Regions from separate parts of the Shewanella alkalitolerans genome, predicted to be linked through region 3. Evidence: predicted binding sites of a transcription regulator. Region 3 holds the regulator's gene; each other region holds the start of a gene.
What was found. The regulator FliA, encoded in region 3, starts transcription of late flagellar genes. The targets are predictions, from matches to a motif close to CTAAAGNTNNNNNNNNNNNNGCCGATA.
Positions count from the first base shown of each region.

Region 1: the regulator FliA is predicted to act here: its motif matches at 4,185-4,211, upstream of K0J45_RS10505 (VC2046/SO_2500 family protein).
Region 2: the regulator FliA is predicted to act here: its motif matches at 5,136-5,162, upstream of K0J45_RS07695 (flagellar protein MotY).

Region 1 is NZ_CP080422.1:2,343,835-2,351,712, reverse strand. Features, by position in the region: gene uvrB (excinuclease ABC subunit UvrB) at 1-49, shown strand, start outside; gene rrtA (rhombosortase) at 194-778, opposite strand; gene queC (7-cyano-7-deazaguanine synthase QueC) at 772-1,455, opposite strand; gene queE (7-carboxy-7-deazaguanine synthase QueE) at 1,640-2,308, shown strand; gene K0J45_RS10525 (PLP-dependent cysteine synthase family protein) at 2,450-3,511, opposite strand; tRNA gene K0J45_RS10520 (tRNA-Tyr) at 3,795-3,879, opposite strand; tRNA gene K0J45_RS10515 (tRNA-Tyr) at 3,920-4,004, opposite strand; tRNA gene K0J45_RS10510 (tRNA-Tyr) at 4,036-4,120, opposite strand; gene K0J45_RS10505 (VC2046/SO_2500 family protein) at 4,246-4,734, shown strand; gene K0J45_RS10500 (DUF406 family protein) at 4,807-5,094, shown strand; gene K0J45_RS10495 (putative bifunctional diguanylate cyclase/phosphodiesterase) at 5,254-7,443, shown strand; gene K0J45_RS10490 (YchJ family protein) at 7,592-7,878, opposite strand, start outside.
Region 2 is NZ_CP080422.1:1,701,555-1,709,432, forward strand. Features, by position in the region: gene K0J45_RS07665 (Na+/H+ antiporter family protein) at 1-409, opposite strand, end outside; gene K0J45_RS07670 (peroxiredoxin) at 723-1,328, shown strand; gene cyaB (class IV adenylate cyclase) at 1,463-2,029, opposite strand; gene K0J45_RS07680 (substrate-binding periplasmic protein) at 2,326-3,072, shown strand; gene K0J45_RS07685 (DUF3137 domain-containing protein) at 3,224-4,240, shown strand; gene rnt (ribonuclease T) at 4,340-5,053, opposite strand; gene K0J45_RS07695 (flagellar protein MotY) at 5,222-6,082, shown strand; gene K0J45_RS07700 (prolyl oligopeptidase family serine peptidase) at 6,691-7,878, shown strand, end outside.
Region 3 is NZ_CP080422.1:1,525,865-1,533,742, reverse strand. Features, by position in the region: gene K0J45_RS06825 (protein-glutamate methylesterase/protein-glutamine glutaminase) at 1-964, opposite strand, end outside; gene K0J45_RS06820 (chemotaxis protein CheA) at 1,058-3,298, opposite strand; gene K0J45_RS06815 (protein phosphatase CheZ) at 3,314-4,051, opposite strand; gene cheY (chemotaxis response regulator CheY) at 4,065-4,448, opposite strand; gene K0J45_RS06805 (RNA polymerase sigma factor FliA) at 4,491-5,210, opposite strand; gene K0J45_RS06800 (MinD/ParA family protein) at 5,203-6,084, opposite strand; gene flhF (flagellar biosynthesis GTPase FlhF) at 6,089-7,513, opposite strand; gene flhA (flagellar biosynthesis protein FlhA) at 7,525-7,878, opposite strand, start outside.

The DNA of each region.
Region 1 (7,878 bases), 820 kb from region 3:
GCTGCGTGACGAGGTGCTGGCCCTGCGTGAGGCGCTTATTAAGGCTTAGTCTGATCACGCTGCAGCGATTCATAAAAGAAAAGGCTCACCTAGGTGAGCCTTTTTTATCTTTTCAGAGCCAATGTTATAAGCAATGCCGTTAACTCGGTTATTAGCGTTAGGTCATTAGCGCTTTGTCATTAGTGCCTAGTCATTAGCGCGCCAGTCGCCTGATGAGACGATAGAGCAAAAATACCAGCACGCCGCTGATCACACCTACCAAATGCGCCTCTGTGGCGACCCTGGCATCGATCAGCTTAGTGATCTGATCCGTGGCACCGTAATACTGCTCATAAGCCACCTTGAAGCAGACGCCGGCAAATAGCAGGTAGCCGGAGCGGATCTTCATCTGAATATCTTTTAGCGCGCCGTAGGCAAACAAACCATGCAGCATGCCGCTGAGGCCTACATAACCGCCTAAGGTGGGGAAAAACCAGTAGAGGCCTAGCCCCTGAAGTAGGCAGAGCAGGGCCAACAGTAAGGTGAAATTACCGGCGCGGTAGTGGTTCTCGTGCAGAAAACTGATCACCCACAGACCTGCTAGGTTCATCAGCAGGTGCCAATGATTGGTGTGCAGCAGATTGCCGCTAACCAGGCGCCACCACTCTCCGTGCGCAATGGCACTGCGGCGAAAGGCGAGCGTGCCGTCTAGGTGGAGAAAGTAGAGCAGAGTGCAGAGTATGCTGATCCCCAGCACCACGCTATAGGGCGTAGCGCGCGACGTGAGCCGACCTAACATTTTGCGTCCAGTTCGGCCATGATGCCTGCTTTGTCTTCCAGATAGTCATTCAGTCCCTTGGCTCTCAGCAGGCAGGCGGGGCAGGTGCCGCAGCCACTGCCGACGATACCGTTGTAGCAGGTGAGGGTCTGGTCTCTGACCAGCTCCAGGCTGTGATATTTGTCTGCCAGTGCCCAGGTCTGGGCCTTGTTAAGCCACATTAAGGGAGTGACAAGCTTAAGTTCACGATCCATTCCCTGCTCGAGCGCCGATTGCATTGCCTTGATAAACGAGTCGCGACAATCTGGATAGCCGGAGAAGTCGGTTTCACACACGCCGGTGATCACACTCTCGGCGCCCAGCTGATAGGCATAGATCCCGGCCAAGGTGAGAAACAGTATGTTGCGGCCGGGCACGAAGGTGTTGGGCAGGCCGTTTTCCATTAATTCATTCGACACAGGGATGGCATCACGGGTGAGGGCTGAGATAGCCAGCTCGTTCAATACGGTCACATCCAATATCTTATGACTGGCGACTTTGAGGTCCTTGGCCAACTTGGCGGCGGTGGCGATCTCTTCGCTGTGGCGTTGGCCATAATCGAAGGTAACCGCATGCACTTCATCATATTGATTCAGGGCTTGAATTAAACAGGTGGTGGAGTCTTGTCCGCCACTAAACACGACAACAGCTTTAGACATCTGATCTGTCCGGATAGAAAATTTGTCGATAGTTTAACTGACCATGAAGGCCTTGCAAATTTTCTTGTGGCGATCCGCCTATGCCATCGACAAATTGGTGAAACCTTGGGGAATTAATGGGGTTATACTTGCTTGTAGGGGCAAAATCTTCTATAAAAGCCGCCCGCAAGTGACGAGGTTTAAGATGAAGTATCCGGTTAATGAAGTTTTTGAAACCATCCAAGGTGAAGGGGTTTACACGGGCGTGCCGGCGATCTTCGTCCGTCTGCAGGGCTGCCCTGTGGGGTGTTCATGGTGCGATACCAAACATACCTGGGAAACCTTAGCCGAGAATCGCGTCTCTTCGGAGCAAGTGATCCAGGTGGACGGCGCCATCGGCCGCTGGGCCGAGCTGGATGCCCGTGAGCTGCTGATGCACTTCAAGGTGCAGGGCTTTAGCGCCAAACATGTGGTGATCACCGGCGGCGAGCCTTGTATCTATGATCTTATCGCCTTAACTCAGGCCTTTGCCGATGCCGGCATGCAGTGTCAAATTGAGACCAGCGGGACCTTCGATGTGTTGGTGGACCCTCGTGCTTGGGTGACTGTGTCGCCTAAGATCAACATGAAGGGCGGATATAAGGTGTTAGAGCAGGCGCTGGAACGCGCCGATGAGATCAAACACCCGGTCGCCAAGGCCTCCCACATCGAGGAACTTGACGAGCTGCTCAAAGGTATAGACACCCTTGGAAAGACCATCTGCCTTCAGCCGATTAGCCAGAAGCCCCGCGCCACCGAGCTGGCGATGAAGGTCTGCATCGAGCGTAATTGGCGCCTCTCTATTCAGACACATAAATATCTGAATATCGATTAAGTATCAGGGATACTTATATTCACATAAAAAAACGGCGCCAACCGGGAGTAACCAGTTAAAGGCGCCGTTTTTGTTGATGACTCATTAAGCTTGCTTATCTTCTCTAAAGTCCTTGATCCAGAGACGAAAAGATTGAACTGGCTATTCCAAATGCCCCGACTCGTTAAAGGTCGCTAGCTTGGTCTGATACTCAGTGATGTCGCCAATATGCTCATCGACCCATTGCTTGTCGTAGTAAGTATCGAGATAACGATCTCCCGAGTCGCATAGTAGGGTAACGATAGAACCGGTTTGACCGTTGGCATGCATCTCGCTCGCTAGTTGCAGGGCGCCATAGAGGTTGGTGCCTGTAGAAGGACCTGCCTTGCGACCTATCAGCGTCTCTAACCAATAGATGGTGGCAATCGATGCGCCGTCGTCAATCTTGACCATATGGTCGACAACGCCTGGGATAAAAGAGGGCTCGGCCCGTGGCCGGCCTATCCCTTCGATACGGCTGGCGCCGGCGCAGCTGATACTGGCATCGCCACTATGGTAATAGTCGTAGAATACCGAATTTTCTGGGTCCACCACACAAAGCTTGGTCTTGGCACACTGGTAACGAATATAGCGGCCTATGGTGGCCGAGGTGCCGCCGGTGCCAGGGCTCATCACGATCCAGCTGGGGACGGGATGCGGCTCTTTTTGCATCTGCTCGAAGATGGAGTTGGCGATATTGTTGTTACCGCGCCAGTCGGTGGCCCGCTCTGCGTAGGTAAACTGATCCATATAGTGGCCCGATAGCTCGTCGGCCAGGCGCTGTGACTCGGCGTAGATCTGACTCGAATGCTCGACGAAATGGCAGCGTCCACCATAAAACTCGATCTGTTGGATCTTCTTCTTGGCGGTAGAGGCGGGCATCACGGCGATAAATGGCAGCCCCAGTAGGCGCGCGAAGTAGGCCTCGGACACTGCGGTGCTACCGGAGGAGGATTCGATAATGGGCGTATCTTGGGTGATCCAGCCGTTACAAAGGGCGTAGAGAAATAGAGAGCGCGCCAGGCGATGCTTGAGGCTGCCTGTGGGATGGGTGCTTTCATCTTTTAGGTAGATATCGATGCCGGGCAGCATGGGCAGTTCCAGCTTGATCAGATGAGTGTCTGCACTGCGTTGATAATCAGCCTCGATCTTTGCGATGGCCTGGTTGACCCAAGATTGATCCATTGTGGCTCCTGAGGTTATTGAGCGGATAGACCTTATAGCTTAACGAAATAATTTATAACGAAAAGGAAAATCGAAAAGAAATGCGACCGAGCGTTGAGGGCGCTTGTTGCGATAATTGAAGGAGCGACTGGAAAATTACTTAAGCCCTAGGCTGCAGTGGGTAGCAAACGGGACGAAATTAGTTTTGCTTAAAAACAGATGCGCTTTAAGGCAATAGATAAAATAAACGGGGAAGTTAAGTTTTAAGATAAAGCTGAGAGATGAAATAACGCGGGAGAAAAAATGGTGGAGGGAGAAGGATTCGAACCTTCGAAGGCTGAGCCGTCAGATTTACAGTCTGATCCCTTTGGCCACTCGGGAACCCCTCCATATTTTTTACAGCAGCACAAGGTAATAACAAGATAAAGATGGTGGAGGGAGAAGGATTCGAACCTTCGAAGGCTGAGCCGTCAGATTTACAGTCTGATCCCTTTGGCCACTCGGGAACCCCTCCACGAGTATCTCTTTATTACATTGTAGGCAAATGGTGGAGGGAGAAGGATTCGAACCTTCGAAGGCTGAGCCGTCAGATTTACAGTCTGATCCCTTTGGCCACTCGGGAACCCCTCCTCAATTGCGGCGGCCATAGTAGTCAGAATCGTTGGCGCTGTAAAGCCCCAATTTAAAATAATTACTAAAGTTATGGCGCAAGCGGTCGATTAAATAGCAACGAGCTGTTTTATTGATGTTTTTTTATGCGAACTAGTCAGTTGATCATCAACGAAAATCAATTGGGAACCCGACTCAACCAGGCGATAGTCGATCATCGCCGGGGGGAATTTGGTCTGCTGCTGGCCATGTTGTCAAACGACGCCCGCGATATGGCGCAGTTTAACCTGGAGCAAACCCCCAGTGATCTTGAAACGAAACTCAAGCGTCAGTTTGAGTTACCGGACGCTCAGCCCCTGACCAGCGCACTGCATCTGGGTGAAGACAGAGATAATAGTGAGCAGTTTCATCAATCGGGTCTCTGTGGTTTTCATCTACAGCAATATTTAAACCCCGAGCCTTTGGTGCATAGAGGGCGAGATCCACTGGCGATGCAAGAGGTGTTGGCTAACTGCGATCCCGTTACCCTGGCGCGTTTTCATAATGAACTCGACGCCGATGCACCTGTGATGGAGCTGCCCCATTTTACCGAGCAGATCGTCAGGCAACGTGCGTTAGGAGACATTTTGGCTTAGTTTTAAGTGCGAACGCTCGGGTTTTGCTATATATAGCTAAGAGCATTTTCAGTAAAAAGGTTAAGCGTCAAAATGAAGAAGATTCAAGAAGGTCAATCCGAGTTAGTCAACGATACCTGTAACGATTGTGGCAGCTATGCCGACATAGGTGCGGTGATCGATGAGTTTGACACAGTACTGACTCTGGTTCGTGAGGGTGACAAGGCTCAGAGTGAGTTGCAAGCCTTGGCAGAGGCGGCCAAACAGCGTTTCGAGGGTGTGAAGAGTGACATTAAGGCGGTAGAAGCCGGGCTGGAGCTACGTCTGACCTTTGGTTACAGTGCCGAGAAGATGATTTTTCAACTCGAGCATGGCCTCTAATAGGGGCCAGCCATATTTGCTTGCTAATTAGCTAGTTATTCGTGTAATGTGCACAAATTGAACGTTAAATAATAACAATAACATCTATGTTGTACCGTCTTTGGCGGTTTTTACCTTGATAACCTTTTTATTGGCAAAGGTTATCGGCAGTAGGATTTTATGACCAAGCGACAATTTCAACATCTGCTTGAAACGATAGTCAATTCGACGCAAAAACAAGAAGGCCAGTTTAAAGAGACGGCCGAGCTTGCCTGTGATCTGCTCAGTCAATCCCTGAAGGTCGATAACATAGGTGTTTGCCTGTTTTCCGGTTGTGAGACCAGTGACCTCGTAGCTCATACGGGTTCTCAAAGCCAAGCTTCATTTAATCACTCTGCTCAGAATCATGCGTCGCGTCCCGCACAGGGTCTCTGTCCTAACTATTTTGAACAACTCAAACGCGGTCGTATCATAGACGTGCTCGACGTTGAGCAGGACTGCCGCGTCGCCGAGATTCGTGAGCATCTAACGGCTAACGCCGTGGTGTCACATCTTGATGTGGCAATTCGTATCAATGGCCATCTAGAAGGTGTGCTCTATCTCGAATCTTTCCAGCCCCATGATTGGCCGGAAAGTGAAATCCATATCGTCTCTCAAGTCGCCGATCAGCTGGCGTTGACCCTGGCGACTCAGAGAGCCTACGACACAGACGAGCGCCTGAGCCTGTTCCTGAAGGCGATAGAGCAGTCTGAACAGATCAGCATGGTGGTCAATCTGGCCACGGATAAGATTGAATACGTCAACGGCGCCCATCACGCCATCTCTGGGGTGCCTAAGCAGCAGATCTTAGGCAAATCGCTCGCCTGTCTGGATTTCTTTAAGCAATCGCCAGTGCAGGCCGATGCGGTACTCGCTCAGGTCAAGCAAGGCAAGATCACCAAGGGAAACACCCAGTTGACCCGCCGTGACGGCGAAAGCTACTGGCTGCGCTATCGAGTGCGTCCCTTCACCACGCCTAGAGGCAACCATTACGCCCTGGTGACCGCCGAAGATTGCTCGGAAGAGTTGGTGCAGCAGAATGAACTCGAGCGTCTAGCCTGGCGCTGTTCGCTGACTGGCCTCTATAACCGCAGCTATTTCAATCGCGCCTTGGAAAAACTGCGCAGCGGCCATCTAATGTTGATCGATCTCAGGGGCTTTAAGCGCTTCAACGATACCTATGGTCATGAGAAGGGCGATAGCCTGTTGATCGAGGTAGCGCGTCGTATCAAACATTTTGCCAGCGTCAAAAAAGCGGAGCTGATGGCCCGTGTGGGCAGCGATGAGTTTGCCTTGGTGCTACAAGGGGTAGAGGATGAGCAGAACCTGGATTATGCCATCAAGCGCCTCTATCATCAGCTGAGCCTGCCTGTGCAGGTGGGCACAGAATCATTTGAGGCTAAACCTGCGCTCTCTGTGGTCGAGATAGATGCCCTGGAGGCAGGGTTTTCTGCGCTTACCTGCGCCGATATCGCTGTGCAATATGCCAAGAAGAAGCAGGGCAGCGCGATACAGATCTTCAACCATGCCCTGTTAAACACCTTCAAAGAAGATGCGCAGATCGAGCGAGATCTGCAGGCGGCGCTGAAGAATCGGGAGTTTGAGCTCTATTATCAGCCGCTTAAAGATCTCGGCCGTCAGGCCTATATCGGTGCCGAGGCCTTGATCCGTTGGCATCACCCCAAGAAGGGCGTGCTCTATCCAGGCGCCTTTATCGATATCGCCGAGCAAACCGGCATGATCGCCGCCATCGGCGAATGGGTGTTAGAGGCCGCCTGCCGTCAGCTCAATCTGTGGCAGCACCATAACATCAACATCTCCATGCATGTGAATGTATCGGCGCGGCAGTTTTTCAGTACTCAGCTCTATGATCAGGTATGGCAACTGGTTACCCGTTATCGTATTCGCCCAAATACCTTGATCTTAGAGATCACCGAGACCGAGCTGATGGAAGATGTGGTCTATGCGACTAACCTTTGTAAAGAGTTGGCCGAGTTAGGGGTGGGGCTGGCGATCGACGATTTCGGCACGGGTTACAGCTCGATGCGTTATCTCAAGCAGTTCCCCATCTCAAAGCTTAAGATAGACAGATCCTTCATATCAGATCTGAGTGTCAGTCGGGAGAGCCGCGAGATCGTCAGCGCCATCATCGCCATGGCTAAGGCGCTTAATCTGTCGTTGACGGCCGAAGGGGTCGAGACCGCCGAGCAGGAGTCTTTCCTATCGGCATTAAGTTGTCATCAGGCCCAAGGTTTCCTCTACAGCCCAGCCCTTAGGGAGGCCGAATTCAGCCAGTTCCTGCGAGCCAATGCCGAGACGCCGCTACACTGACACAACTATAGTTATGCCGAACTAATCCGCCGCGGTAGTGGTTTAGACGTGAAAGTTTGCGTGGGCGCTCAGCCTGTGGTGTATAAGCTGTCACAGCCAGTTTGGTAGCCTATCTATTAGTACTACCGGCCAATAAAATCCAATCTAACTATTTAAGACAGCACTGCTTAAATTTCTTGCCGCTCTGGCAGACGCAGGGATCGTTGCGTTTGGGGTATTTGGGTACAAGTTGCTCGCCCTGGGTGTACCACCAGCGACCATCTTGCTTTACAAAGTCTGAGACTTCATGAATGGCATCTAGTCCGTTGCTGCCCTGGTACCAAGCGTGAAACTCCACCATTCCCGCATCTTGAGCGCTGCTGCTTCGATTGACGCTCAGCCCCAGCCAACTCGTATGATTCTCTTCATCGAGGATCTCGACACTTAGGCCGTTAA
Region 2 (7,878 bases), 180 kb from region 3:
TCACATGCAACAACGGCGGAATTAAGATCGGAATGAAGGCAATATGAATCGGCAGAATGTTTTGTGACGATACCGCCATGGCCAGGATAGCCAGCAAGAGGAACCAGCGCACCTTGTTGACGTTGCCAGGGCTTTCTTCCTGTCCTAACTGGGCGATCACCTTGCGGGAGATAAGCGTGGTGAGTCCCGAGTGTGACAGGGCCACGGCAAAGGCGCCCAACAGGGCATAGCTCAGGGCGATCTGCGCGCCGCCGCCAAGGCCGGTATTAAAGGCATCGACCGTCTGGTCTAGGTTCATGCCGCCGACGAGTCCGGCGACCAATGCACTCACGGTGAGTGCGATAACGACGTTTACCCGGGCAAGGCTAAGGCCCAACATCAAGCAAACGGCAATAACAACTGCATTCATATTGATTCAATCTGATTTTTTAATCTGTAATGGGAAGCTATTTTTGCCAGCAATAGCCCGTGTTGTCCAGCGCCATGGCGTTTTATCTAAGAATTTAGCAAGAGATGTAACCGAACTGTATTCAAGTTTACTGCGTAAGTGTAAATAAGCCTAACCGGCCTGAAAGAAGACGGTGATAACTTGGGCAACTCGATGAATATTTATTAAAAAAAGTGACAATGATCCCAAATTACTTGTGTCCCGCTGGTGACTGCCTATAATGCTTTTGAGTTCAGAATTAAAAGCTTTTTCAATCCATAGATGGAGATAAAAAATGAGCGTATTAGTAGGCCGTCCGGCTCCTGATTTTACAGCTGCAGCAGTGCTAGGTAATGGCGAAATCGTTGATAGCTTTACCCTAAGCGAAGCGATTAAAGGAAAGCCAGCTGTAGTATTCTTCTACCCACTTGATTTCACATTCGTATGCCCATCTGAGTTGATTGCTTTCGACCACCGCATGGAAGAGTTCAAGAAGCGTGGCGTAGAAGTTATCGGTGTTTCTATCGATTCTCAGTTCACTCACAACGCATGGCGTAACACCCCAGTAGACAAGGGCGGTATCGGCCAGGTGCAATACACGCTAGTGGCTGACGTGAAGCACGATATCTGTAAAGCCTACGATGTTGAGCATCCAGAAGCCGGTGTGGCTTTCCGTGGTTCTTTCCTGATCGACAAAGAAGGTCAGGTTCGTCACCAAGTTGTTAACGATCTGCCACTAGGCCGTAACGTTGACGAGATGCTACGTATGATCGACGCACTTCAGTTCCACGAAGAGCACGGTGACGTTTGCCCAGCTGGTTGGGAAAAAGGTGACAAGGGTATGGACGCAAGCCCAGAAGGCGTTGCTTCTTACCTGACTGACAACGCTGACTCACTATAAGCGATTAATATCGTTAGTAAAAACGTTAGTAAAAATGTTAGTAAAAAGCTGCCCTAGGGCAGCTTTTTTTATGGCTGAATTTCATGAGCCTCATGTCGTGAGGGCTCACTTGCCGTCTTCCTTGCCGTCTGCCTCTAAGCGGGCGAGGGTACAGATTGGCGTTTTTGCATCAGCTCGCGATAGGAGCGGGTTTCCCTGTCATCCTGGGTAAGACCAAGCTGCTGGGCAAGCTTGAGCAGGCCTTGTTCGTGATATGCCAGCTGGGTCTCATCGTCTGTCATGATCGCCAGCTCGGCAAAATCCCCCAGGCCTTCGAGATTGTCGACCGTCACATGGTACTGGTCGATAAAATAGATGCTGCGAGTCTTGGTAAGCCGCAGCACTACCTCATAGCCTAAGGTTTGCAGCATATCGGCGGCGCTGTCGATATTGTCGATGCGAGTCGCCTGACACTGCTTATCGCCCGGACCTTTAACTATCCACAGCTTGATGTTTGATGGGTGCATCTGCCTGATACACAGGTGCTTGCTCTGCTGAGCCAACTGCCCTAAAGGGGTGTCATAGTAGCGATCAAACTCGACATTGTCTTTTAGCATAGTCTCGTGGGGGAGACTCTCTAGCTTGCTTAAGAAGGCGTTTCTATCTTGGAGCCTGTATTTGAGCTCGACTTCATACTTGCCGTCAAAATGGGATTGGCTCATGGGGGATTCGCTCATGGAAATTGTTGTAACCTAGGTTAAAAAGCTGGGCCGACTATATCATCTTTCCTTCTCATCGGGGTGAGGCGAGCGGCGGGTTTTGGCTCTTTTACTCTTGGCTATTTGATCTAGGCCATTTAATCCGGGTAGTTTCAAAGTAAAAATGTTAATGAATTGATCATTTTGTTTACCACTGATATACCTAGAGCAACTCCCTGTGAATTATCGCCCAAGTGGCTTATCCAAGGAGCAAGAAGTCAGCTACCAAACATAGGGTATTAGACGTGCGGTATAACTCGATGCGAATCTCTCTAGCCTTTATCTCTTGCCTGATGTTAGCGGCGCCGCTTCGCGCCGAGACTGTGCTCTCCTATGACGTCAACGGATCTAGCAGTTGGTACCCTTACTTTATTCCCGAGACCACCAAAGACCCAGGGATCCTGGCCGAGTTGGTGCCGCAGATCTTCGCCTTAACCCCAGTGAGGTTAGATGCAAAACATTATCCCCCTAAGCGGACCAATCAAGCATTGGCAACCGGCGGACTGGATTTTGATGTGGTCAGCCCCAGCTGGTTCGAGGGAGGGGATCTTGGCGATGCCTTCGTGCAGTCTCAGCCGATTTTTGCCATAAAGGAGCATGTGGTGGTGCTGGCCGGTAACCAGGAGCAGTGGATGGATATCAAGAAGATCCGCGGCCAGGAGATAGGCACGGTGCGTGGCTACCTCTACCATGATGACAGTGAATATACGCGTATCGATTTCAAGTCCGAACGTGAGCTGATCATCGCCTTGCAGAAGGGGCGAATTCAGGCGGCCATTGCAGGCGATCTTACCGCGCTATATTGGGCCAAGGAGCTGGAGGTGCCCATCGCCCTGGCGGCCGTGCATTCCGATGGCGTGTTGGTGATCCGCCTGCGTAAGGAGCATCAGGCCTTACTTGGACAGATTAACGATGCGATCAGCCAGCTAAGATCCCAGGGCGTCATAGATGCGCTTCTGGCTAAATATACCTCGGGGCAGTCTGTGGCCAGCCGGTTGAGTAAATAATCTTTCGCCGAGGTCAAGATTCTCTATCTCGAAGCAAATCAAATCGAGTAAGCTAAACGATTGTTTTTCAATCGATCGAATCATCATCACTTGACGTGGGCCGCAAGATATCCGCTAATTGTCGCTCAAGGACATTAGCAAGGATAGATGTATGAATCCAATGGAGTTTGCGATTCCGGCCGAGGACAAGCAGGCCTTTAGTCAATATTACGCGAAACAGATAGCCCCTAGGTGTCGGCGTTATGAGTCGGCTCGTCAGGCGGCGGCCGCTAAGTATCTGGCCCGCAGAAAAATAAGCGCTCCCGTCACCCTGATAGGATTACCTGTCTTTTTGGCATTTTTTGCCCTGAGTTTTTATGGCGCAATAGTGCTCGATTTTGAAGATGGCGTATTTTATATCGGCTTTGCCGGCGCCATTTTATCTATCGTCGCGGTGGCAAGCGTTATCATCTGGGCGAGTAGCGAGATAAATCAATTGCGCACTAAGATAGTCGATGAGATCTATCCACTGCTGCTCGGCTATTTTGGCAAGAGCTTTGAGTTGAATCCGTCGAACTTACCCGAACTGGATGCTTATAAGGACTATGGTCTCTTTCCAAAATATGACAAGGGCTACTTTGACGATTCGGTTAAGGGCAAATACCACAATGTGCCTTTCCTGATGAGAGAGCTGACGCTACTCGAGTATAAAGGGACTAAAGACAATAAACCCCAATACAAGACCTTGTTCGAAGGGCTTTTGATTGAGTTTACGCTATTAAAGAAATTCTCTGGTAATACCCTGGTGCGTCAGGATAAAGGAGTTATTGGCAACAGCTTAGTGCAGTTTAAACAGAAGCTGACACGGGTAAAGCTGGAAGACCCAACCTTTGAGCGAGAGTTTCAGGTGTATAGCGACGATCAAGTCGAGGCGAGATATTTGCTAAATACGGCGACCATGGAGCGTATGCTTTCACTGTCTCGTTTCTACCGTGGCGAACTAGAGGCGAGTTTTAAAGATGGACGACTGCTGATTAAGATCGCCTGCAAGCATAACTATTTTGAACCTAAACTGGATCTGCTAAAACCACTGGATTTTGTCGATGACATAGAGCAGGTGTTTAAGGAGATCTATGAGGTGTTTGATTTAATTAAAGCCCTGAATCTGGACAGTCGTACAGGGCTGTAAATATCGGTTTAATTATTGATAGCTCGCCGCATCCGCTACGAGCTATCAAGCTCTCACTTTCAAGCTCTTATAAGAGTTACGATTGATACTCGCTATTTGTTAGCCGTTAGCACTAGTATCTGTGTCTTGCCCGCTAGCCAGCTCGCTGGCGGCTTCATCGCTACCTGTTTCTTCGTTAGGCGTGGCCACCGGCCAGCCGCCTAAGGCCTTCCACTTGTTGACGATATGACAAAACAGCTCGGCGGTGCGCTCGGTATCATACAGGGCGGAGTGAGCCTCTTTGTTGTCGAAGGGGATACCGGCAATCTCACAGGCCTTGGCCAAAACCGTGTGGCCCAGGGCAAGGCCCGAGAGGGCGGCGGTGTCGAAGGTGGCAAAGGGATGAAATGGCGTACGCTTGAGGGCGTTGCGCTCAATCGCCTGGGTGACGAAGCCATGGTCGAAGGCGGCGTTGTGAGCCACTATGATGCTGCGGTGACAATTTGATGCCTTCTGGTGCTTTTTGACCTCTTTAAAGATCTCTAAGAAGGCTTCCTTCTCGCTGACGGCGCCGCGCAGCGGATTGCTTGGGTCAATACCATTAAATGCCAGGGCTTCTGGCTCTAGGTTGGCGCCTTCGAAGGGCTCGATATGATAATGTAACGTCTTATCCAGCACCAAGTCGCCATTATCATCCATCTTCAGTAGGGTGACGGCGATCTCCAGCAACGCATCGGTTTGAGCATTAAAACCCGCGGTTTCAACATCTATGACGACGGGAAAGTAGCCACGAAATCTATGCTTAAGTTTGTGTGCGTCGCAAATATCGCTCATTAAAATATCCAAAGTGAAGAGTGGGGGGCTATTATGAAGTATCCGATGGGAGCTTGTCATGTTTGATTGGTCAATATATGGGCTAAAGGAATGCTAAATTAGGCCGATAGGGATAAGTAACGTAATTAACAAGAGTGACTGTCTATGTGGGTTAGGGTGCTATGTGCGATGACATTCGGGATTGGCTTGAGTCTGGCGACGACGGCGCAGGCCGAGTTGCGTCACTATGTGGCCTCCCTGGAACAGTCTTCCTGGCGCCTGAGCGGCAATACACCCATCATCTGTCGCCTGGAACATGAGATCCCATCCTATGGCAAGGCGGTGTTTACCAGCCGCGCCGGTAAAGATCATGATTTAAACTTTAGCCTGGATATGTGGGTCAAGCCTGACGAGGTGACCAGTGCCAAGTTGATGAGCATGGCGCCCGCCTGGCGACCTGGTGTGGTATCCCGTCCCATAACCGATCTCACCTATCAGAAATATTTCAGTGGCGAGGTGCCTAAGAAGGCGGCCTGGTCCATGCTCAATGAGCTAGAGCGCGGCATGCAGCCGACCTTCTATTATGCCGATTGGTATAACCGTTCCAGCAAGGTAGCCGTAGGACTGTCGGCGGCGAACTTCGGTCGACGCTACGCCGAGTTTAAATCCTGTCTGGCTAATCTCTTGCCCTATAGTTTCGATGATATCGCCTTTACCGTGCTGACTTATGAGTTTGGCGGCTCTGAGCTGACCCGTTACTCCAAGGCGCAGATCGCTAAGGTGCAGGAGTATCTCTCTTATGATCCTGAAGTCGAGCTGGTGTTGATCGATGCCTATACCGATAGCTTCGGTGGTCGCTCGGTGAACAAGAAGGTATCGGAGAAGCGTGCCAATTCGGTCAAACAGCTCTTCCTGTCGGCGGGTATCCCCAATGAGCGTATCCATACCTATGGTCACGGCGAGCGTCGCCACGTGGCATCCAACGACACCATAGATGAGCGGGCGCGTAACAGACGCGTAGTGATCCGCCTCAGCAAGCCGCTGGATTAGAGTAGCTTTATTGAGTTAATAATATTTATGGAAACCGGCCAATAAGGCCGGTTTTTTGTTATCGGCCCGGGATAGAAAGAGAGCGCTGGCAAAAGCCTGGTAAAAACAGGCAAAAAAAAGCCCACTTAATCTTAAGTGGGCCGCAAATAAATCATTGCAATCAACAAATTGAAGGAAGGAAGTCAAGCATAAGAACCAGGGATGAATTCACGTGACTGGCACGGGAACTCGGAGTTCTTGTTTCCCATCTACCAGCGGGGTAGACACTTCCGGAAAACGAGGTGAATTATAGGGTCAGACCATTTGTCCTACAAACTAGAAAAATTCCCGCCTTAGATTAGTATTTCTAATGCCTGGGGAGGGTGTTTAAAGGGCCGGATTCACACATTTGGGGTATTTGCGCTTGATTACGCAAAATTGCTGCATAATTTCACGATTTATATAATTCATCCATGTTGTTTTTTTATTAACAAGTCAATTTCGCAAATGCCGGATTCGTTTATTTGTAGCCATTGCACGGTTTTTTTTTACTTGTATAGTACGAGGTTATTGGGCGCTAGCTCACAGGTTTACCATTAATAATAACGAGATATCCAGGACGGCTACAGATGGCTCTTAAGACGATTTTATCCAAGCAAACCCTTTTGCTTGCCGGATTAGGTTTAACACTCATGGGTTGCCAGTACCATGCCAATGAAACGGCAGCGGCGCAGGCAGCGGTTCAGCCCCAGGGCGTGGTCGAAACAATTCACGGCGTACAGGTTGCCGACCCTTACCGTTATCTAGAGGAAGAGAGTGACGCGACCCATGCCTGGGTGAAGCAGCAACAAGAGGCTGGCCATGATTTTCTGGCGCAGCTGGAAAACAAGCAGGCGATCGTCGATCGTATCACAGAGCTGTGGAACTTCGAGAAGGTCACAGCCCCTAACGAGCGTGGTGACAACACCTTCTATTACCGCAACGATGGTCTGCAGGCGCAATCAGTCCTCTATGTGAAGAATAAAGCCGGTGAAGAGAAGGTCGCCCTCGACCCTAACAGTTTCTCTACCGACGGCACAGTCGCCCTGAGCGGCGTCTCTGTCAGCGGCGACGGTAAGATCATCGCCTATGGCGTTTCTAAGTCGGGCTCAGACTGGCAGCAGTGGCAGTTTGTGGACGTGGCGACCGGGGCCAAGCTAGGCGATGAGCTCAACTGGATTAAGTTCTCCAGCGCCGAGTGGAGCAAAGACAATAAAGGTGTCTACTATTCTCGTTATGACGCGCCCGAAGGCGGTAACTTGCTGGCCGACGTTAACTTTAACCAGAAGGTCTACTATCACCAGCTGGGCACAGATCAGTCTCAAGACAAGCTGATCTACGAGCGTCCACAGAATAAAGATTGGGGCTTCGGCGCCGAGGTATCGGAAGCGGGGGATTATCTGTTGATCTCCATTTCGCAGGGCACAGATAGCCGTAACCGTTTCTTCTATAAGTCACTGATCGATGCCAATGCACCAGTGGTCGAGCTAATCAGCGAGCTTGAGGCCGAGTACAGCTTCCTGGGTAACGACAAATCTGTCTTCTACTTCAAGACAGATCTCGATGCGCCAAATGGCAAGATAGTGGCGGTGGATGTGAATCGTCCAGCCAAGGCAAACTGGAAGACGGTGGTTCCTGAGTCGAGCGACCCTATCGCCAGCGTGGCCATCATCAACGATCACCTGGTGGTCAGCTACCTGCACGACGTGCTTGGCAAGCTCACTATCTTCAGCATGAATGGCGTGAAGCGCCAGGATATCGACCTACCGGGTAAGGGC
Region 3 (7,878 bases):
TCTTAAGCATCCTGGCCCCTTCGCGACCATCGGCGCCCATGCCTGTCAATATCACGGCCAGGGTCTCGCCGCCACTCAGCTTTGAGGCCGAAGCAAAGGTAATATCGACACAGGGCTTGTAGTTCATATCCATGCTACCGGCCACTATCTTGATGCGACCATAGGTGCCGCCGCGCTCTAACATCATCTGCATGCCACCTGGTGCTAGGTAGGCGCAGCCTGCCCTGAGCTGATCGCCATTTTGCGCCTCCTTCACCTCGATGGCGCACAGGCCATTTAAGCGTGCGGCGAAAGCGAGCGTAAAGGCCGCCGGCATATGCTGGATAAGCAGAATAGGATGAGGATAGTTCGCCGGCAGCTTGGTCAATATCCGCTGCAGCGCAACGGGGCCACCGGTTGAGGTGCCGATCAACAAAAGCTTATATTTCTTACCACTGGCGCGGGTAACAGGCGCGCTCGGACGCGGCGCTGGACGCTGCGCCATCTCTCTTGTCGGCGCTGTCGTAGAAGCAGAGGTTGTCGCTGGCTTTGGCGGCACACTTCGAGGCAGTATGGGACGGAATACGCGGCGACGGCCCAGCGCCTTGATGCGCTGCTGCAACAGAGCGATCGCCTCATCCTTGTTGGTGGCAATATCTTCAAATCGTTTAGGAAGAAAATCTAACGCACCGGCTTCCAGGGCATCCAAGGTTGCCTTGGCGCCATCGTGGGTAAGGGATGAAAACATCAAGATGGGGGTCGGACACTTCGCCATGATCTCACGCACGGCGCTAATGCCGTCCATCACTGGCATCTCGATATCCATGGTGATCACTTGTGGCTTTAATTGCTCAGCGAGCTTAACCGCCTCGGCGCCATTAGACGCCGTGCCTATGACCTCTAACTCCGCATCCTTGGTGACAATCTCACTGACTCGGCGACGAAAAAAGCTTGAATCATCGACAACTAATACTTTTATGGCCATTCAAATTCCTATCTACAACAGGATCCTTGCCGAAACAAAGCGTGACGCCTCTGGGCATCACGCTGATCCTCTAGCTCACTGTGCCACTAACTGTTATTTCTTGTTCTTGGCGTAATGTTTCAATAAGCCGGGCACATCTAATATCAATGCGATGCCACCGTCAGAGGTAATAGTCGCGCCAGCCATGCCTGGGGTGCCGTGTAACAAGGTGCCCAGTGGCTTGATCACTACCTCTTCTTGACCTATCAGAGAGTCAACCACGAAGCCTATTTGCATGGTACCCAGCTGGACTATCACAACGTGGCCGTGTTGCTTGTCGCCATGCTTAAAGCTCACCGCCTTACGACTCAGCCAATGCTCGAGATAGAAGAGTGGTACCGCCTTTTCCCTCACTATGACGGTCAGCTGGCCATCGACAACATTTGTCTTTGTCAGATCCAGGTGGAAGATCTCGCTAACGCTCGACAGCGGCAGGGCAAATACCTGCTGAGCCACTTCCACCATCAGGGTCGGCATAATCGCCAGGGTGAGTGGTACCTTGATCTCCAGGCAAGTCCCCTTACCCTTTAATGAATCGATATGCACGGTACCGTTTAACTGAGTGATACGCGTCTTCACCACATCCATGCCGACGCCGCGGCCTGAGATATCGGAGATCTCCACTTTTGTAGAGAAGCCTGGGGCGAAGATGAGGTTATAGGCCTCTTCATCAGACATGCGCGCCGCCGCATCCTCATCGAGCACGCCGCGCTTGATGGCGATCTGCTTGAGCTTATCTGGGTCCATCCCCGCGCCATCATCTTCAATCTTGAGCAGGATATGGTCACCTTCCTGACTGGCAGAAAGGGTAATAGTCCCGGTACGCGACTTACCATTAGCTTCACGCTCGTCGGGCATCTCGATACCATGGTCAACCGAGTTACGCACCAAGTGAACCAAAGGATCTGCAAGGGCTTCAACCAGGTTCTTATCCAGATCTGTATCTTCACCTATCATGCGAAGATCGATCTCTTTATTCAGGCTGCGCGCTAAGTCACGTACTACACGAGGGAAGCGGCCAAACACCTTCTTGATCGGCTGCATGCGCGTCTTCATCACCGCCCCCTGGAGATCGGCAGTTACCAGGTCCAGGTTGGCCAGCGCCTTAGACATATCCTCATCATCGCGGGAAATCCCAAGGCTAAGCAGGCGGTTACGCACCAATACCAGCTCACCGACCATGTTCATGATCTGATCCAGGCGCGCGGTATCGACGCGCACTGTGGTTTCCGCCTGAGGCATATTGGTCGCTGGCGCCTTGGCCGCGGCCTTCTCTTTCACCACAGGCTTAGGAGCTGGCACCTCAACGGGCTGTGCCTTAACACTCGGTTGCGCAGGAGCTGCCATTTTAGGTGCGGAGACCTCTGGCGCCTTAGGGGCCGCCGGAGTCGCAGGCTTGCTGGTCTCGCTGCCAGGGCCGGCACCGGCGCCATGCAGCTCATCGAGCAGCTTTTCAAATTCATCGTCGGTGATCTCATCGGCATCCACCGGCGGCGAGGTTGGCTCAGGCACCTTGGCAATTGGGGCCGAAGGGGCCTGGAATTTACCCGAGCCATGAAGTTCATCGAGCAGCGACTCGAACTCATCGTCTGTTATGTCGTCGCTATCGCTCGCCTGAATCGGCGCCGCACCGGCAGGCGCCGTACTTGATGGGCCCTTACCACTGCCGTGAAGGGCATCGAGCAGGGCTTCGAATTCAGATTCATCGATCTCATCGATATCGCCTTCTCCGACGATAGAGGTCACGGGCGTATCACTTACCGGCTCGTCGAACAGTTCGACACCGTCATCGAGCGGCATATCAAACAGCTCGATACCATCATCTGCTGGTATTTCGACAGCCGGTTCAACCGGCGTTTCGGCAACGGCCTCGGCTGACGCCCCGCCCTGCTCAGATGGCAATAAGCCACCAGAGCTCAATAATTTAAGGTTTGCTAACAGGCCTTCATCGGCAGGGCTTTGCTCTACACCCGCCTGGGTCTCGGCAAACATAGAGTTGATGGTGTCGACGGCCTGGAGAATGATATCCATCAGCTCGGCAGAAACGCTGCGCTTACCTGTACGCAACAGGTCGAAGGTGTTTTCCGCTTCGTGACAAACATCCACCATGGGCGTCAGACTCAGGAAGCCGGCGCCGCCTTTAACGGTATGGAATCCCCGGAAGATGGCATTGAGTAGTTCGGTGTCGTCGGGGTTATTCTCTAACGCCACCAGCTGTTCAGAGAGAAGCTCAAGGATCTCGCCCGCTTCAATCAAAAAGTCCTGCAGTATCTCTTCATCAACATCAAAGGACATTCATATGACTCCTACTTAGAAACCTAGACTCGACAGCAAGTCATCGACTTCATCTTGCCCTGTCACGACATCATCACGCTGATCAGCGTTCATAATAGGACCTTCAGCTTCGACGCACTTCTCAGATGCACGGGGTTTATCCGTGGCGGGCTGCTCGCCAAATACGGTCAACATAGAGACCAGGTTATTCTCAACCTCTCGCACCAGCTCGATCACCCGGCGGATCATCTGTCCGGTCAGATCTTGGAAGTCCTGGGCCAGCAATATGTTGTTGAGTAACTCTTTTAAACGATTGGAATCGGATTCGCTACGCTCGATGAACTGCTGAACGTCATGGCAGAGCGCCTTGAATTCGTGCAGCTGAATATCTCGACGCATCAGGCGATCCCAGGAAGGCTTAACGGCCTGTACGTTCATGGTAAGGGCATCTGCAAGGGGCAGAGACTCTTCGACGGCGTCCATGGTTTTATTGGCGGCCTGCTCAGTCATGTCGATGACATAATTGAGGCGCTCTTTGGCATCGGGAATTTCGCTATTAGCCAGCTCCACGAGGCGACCGTCCACCTGAAAGTCCACTATGGCACTGTGAAGCTGACGGGTTAGGCGACCCACCTCGTCAAACAGCTCTTTCTGAATCGGGCTGGCGATATCGCGAATTAGCTCATCGGCCATCTCTTGTTGACCCGCCTCTAGCAGATCAACGAGTTGCTTGGCCTGTGCTAGATTGATCAGCCCTGAAGTTTCTGCCTGCATAGCTCAACCTTGATTAACCGAGTCGTTCGAAAATTTTGTCTAACTTCTCTTTCAATGTCGCCGCAGTAAAAGGTTTCACCACATAGCCATTCACACCGGCCTGCGCCGCTGCAATGATCTGTTCCCTTTTCGCTTCCGCAGTCACCATCAACACAGGAATGTGCTTCAGGTTGTCATCAGCACGGATAGCCTTTAACAGGTCGATCCCCTGCATGCCAGGCATATTCCAATCGGTCACGACAAAGTCAAAATCGCCTTTCTGCAACATAGGCAAGGCTGTCGAACCGTCATCTGCTTCCTGAGTGTTATTAAAACCCAAGTCTCTCAACAAGTTCTTGATGATGCGTCTCATTGTTGAGAAGTCGTCAACAACGAGAATCTTCATATTCTTGTCCAAGGTTTCCTCCGCGGAGCTGTTTTTATATTGCTCATGTAATCGTTATATTTTGGTCCAATGCTTGAGTTTAGCTTTGAGTCTGAGCATCGCCTGGCTGTGTATCTGGCTTACTCGGGATTCGCTGACATCAAGTACGGCACCGATCTCTTTTAAATTTAATGCTTCGTCATAATATAACGACAAAACTAATCCATCTCTTTCTGGCAGTAATTTAATCGCCTCGACGAGGGCCTCGTGGAACTGTGTCTCTGCCAGTGACTCAAATGCGTCGTCCTGATGATCGTCTTCCTGTCTTACTACATCGACCGATACACCAAGATCTTCAATTCCAACTACTTTCCCGACAGAAACATCATTAAGAATATGATGGTACTCATCGAGCGTCATATCAAGTCGATCCGCAATTTCATTGTCTTTTGCGTCACGTCCAAGTTCTTGTTCTAGCTCGTCAATCACCTGGGCTATGCGTCGCTGATTACGGTGAACCGACCTGGGTACCCAGTCTCCTCGCCTAATCTCGTCGAGCATGGAGCCGCGAATACGGATACCGGCGAAGGTTTCAAACTTGGCGCCCTTGCTGCCATCGAACTTGGCCGAGGCTTCAAGCAGGCCCATCATACCTGCTTGTAACAGATCATCCAATTGCACCGAGGCGGGTAGACGAGCGAGTAAATGGTGAGCAATCCTTTTTACCAACGGTGCATACTGTTCGACAATAGAAGCTTTGTTATCTAAACAAGTATACGCAGCGGCTTTACTCACTCGTACGATCCTCTTGATATTCGGGACGTTGAACCAATCGCTCTACAAAGAACTCCAGGTGTCCGCCCGGTTGTTGTGGCACTGGCCAGCTAATAATCTTATTCGCTAGGCCGTGATAAGCAATTGACGCCGGCGACTTAGGAAATGCCTCGACGATCAACTTTTGTTTACGAACTGATTTGCGAAGGTTTTCATCGAAGGGGATAGTCGCAACCAGCTCTAGGGCCACGTCGAGAAAACGGTCGGTTACCTTGCTAAGTTTAGCGAACAACTCCATCCCTTCTCGCAAACTTCTGACCATGTTTGCCACAATCTTAAATCTGAATACGCCATGCTCTCGGCTAAGAATCTTAATCAAAGCATAGGCATCGGTAATAGAGGTCGGCTCGTCACACACCACAACCAACACATCTTGAGAGGCACGAGAGAAGCTGAGAACCATGTCTGAGATACCTGCCGCGGTATCGACCACCAGGATATCAAACTGGGTCTTCATCTCGCTGAAGGCACGGATCAGACCCGCATGCTGCGCCGGTGTCAGCTCGACCATGGCCTGGGTGCCAGAGGTGGCTGGAATAATGCCAATCCCCTTAGGACCGCGTACGATAATATCGTCAAGGTCGGCGTCGCCAGATAATACGTGGGAGAGATTGCGCTCGGCTCTCAGGCCCAACATGACATCGACGTTGGCCAGGCCCAAGTCGGCATCGAGCACAAGCACGCGCTTGCCCTTCTCGGCCAGGGAGACGGCGGTATTGATCGATACGCTGGTTTTACCTACGCCACCCTTACCACCGGTTACGGCAATTACTTTTACTTTTTCGTTATATGGTTGATTCATCATACGTAAACCGCTTGCTTGATCCCGACTCATTATATTACTCAAATGCGTAGGCCTGTTCATATGACCTTTCGTTATTCTGTATTGGTTGCACTTTCTTTTCGAGTACCGACAGGGCCTTGTTGGCTAAGGCTAAGGTGTCGGCTACTTGCATATCTTCTGGCACTCTTTGTCCATCGGTGACATAACTCAAAGGTAATCCACTTTGAATCAACACACTCAACGCCGGTGCCAAGGCCACTGATTCATCTAATTTGGTCAAAATCGCACCGGATAATGGAATCCGGGTAAACTGCGCGACGGCATCTTCAAGCACTCTTCTTTGACTTGTAGATGACAGTACCAGATAACTGCGAATAGGTAATCTGCTATTTGCAGTTAAATTATCAAGTTGCTGGAACAATCTCACATCTCTCTGTCCCATGCCCGCCGTATCTATCAATACTAGCTTGCGATTGCGGAACTGATAAAGAATTTGTTCCAACTCATTGAGATCATGAGCTTGCTTGACCGGGCACCCCATTATTTTGCCATAGGTTGCCAGCTGCTCATAGGCTCCAATGCGATAATGATCGGTTGTAATGAGTGCAACTTGATCTGAACCATGCTGTGCAGCGAATCGAGCGGCTAATTTTGCGACACTCGTCGTCTTACCCACACCAGTTGGGCCCACGAAGGCGACGACACCGCCCTGACGAACGATGTCGTCCCCTTGGTTGTCGAGCATATTCGCCAGACTGCGTGGCAAGGCCTTCACCAAATCTGCCGGAATATAGTGCTCGCTAAGGGCCGATAACTTAGCGGCAACCTCAGGACTAAATTCGGCGTCCAGCAGGCGGCTCTCTAGCATGGCGCCGACTGGATCCAGACGACTCTTCTGCTCGGTCAGCAGTGAGGTCACCTGATGTGTCAGTAGGTTGCGGAGTGATGCCAACTCCTCACGCATAGACTCGAGTTCGCTGGCCGGCGCGCTCTTATCGCGCTTGGCACGGTTAAAATTCTGGCTCTCATGTGTGTTGGCATGGGGATTAGCCTGCTTGCTGCCATGCATATTAGGCGAGGCTATTTCATCGCTTGGTGCCTTCAATCCCTGGGCCCAGGCAGGCATCTCGAGTGCTTCATTCGATTGGCTTAATTGCTGACTGACGCGATTTTGTTGACGCTCAAGCAGCGCTTGCAGCGAATCGGCCACGGGTGATGGCTGTTTTTTTGACTCTGTCTTGATGGGCTGACGACCGATAGAAACCTTCTCCTCGGCCAGATCGAGAAAGCTGGGTGACAGAGGCACGGCATCATTTTTCGCCACGCTCGGCTTAGGCTCATCGTAGTCTACCGCGGCGACGATCTCGATACCGCCGGTAACTTTCTTGTTCGACATGATCACCGCATCCGAACCTAATGTCTCTTTCACCTGGGCCAATGCAGAGCGCATGTCTTTTGCCAAAAAACGTTTTATTTTCAATTAAATACCCTCTACTGACCGACCGCCGATACGATGCGAATTTGTTTTTCATCGGGTACCTCTTGGTAAGAGATCACCCGCAGATTTGGAATCGTATGTTTAACAAAACGCGACAGCGTCGAACGTAACATACCCGATGTCAGTAGGATGGCTGGTTGGCCCACCATCTCCTGACGCTGGGATGCGTCGAGTAACGACTTTTGCATCCTCTCGGCAAGGCTAGGTTCGATATTCGGCCCCTCGCCTCCCGTTGCCTGCATAGACTGATGCAACATCTGTTCCAATTCAGGCGCCAAAGTTATGACAGGAATTTCCGGTTCTGGGCCGCTTATTTCTTGAACAATCATGCGTTTAAGTGCAATACG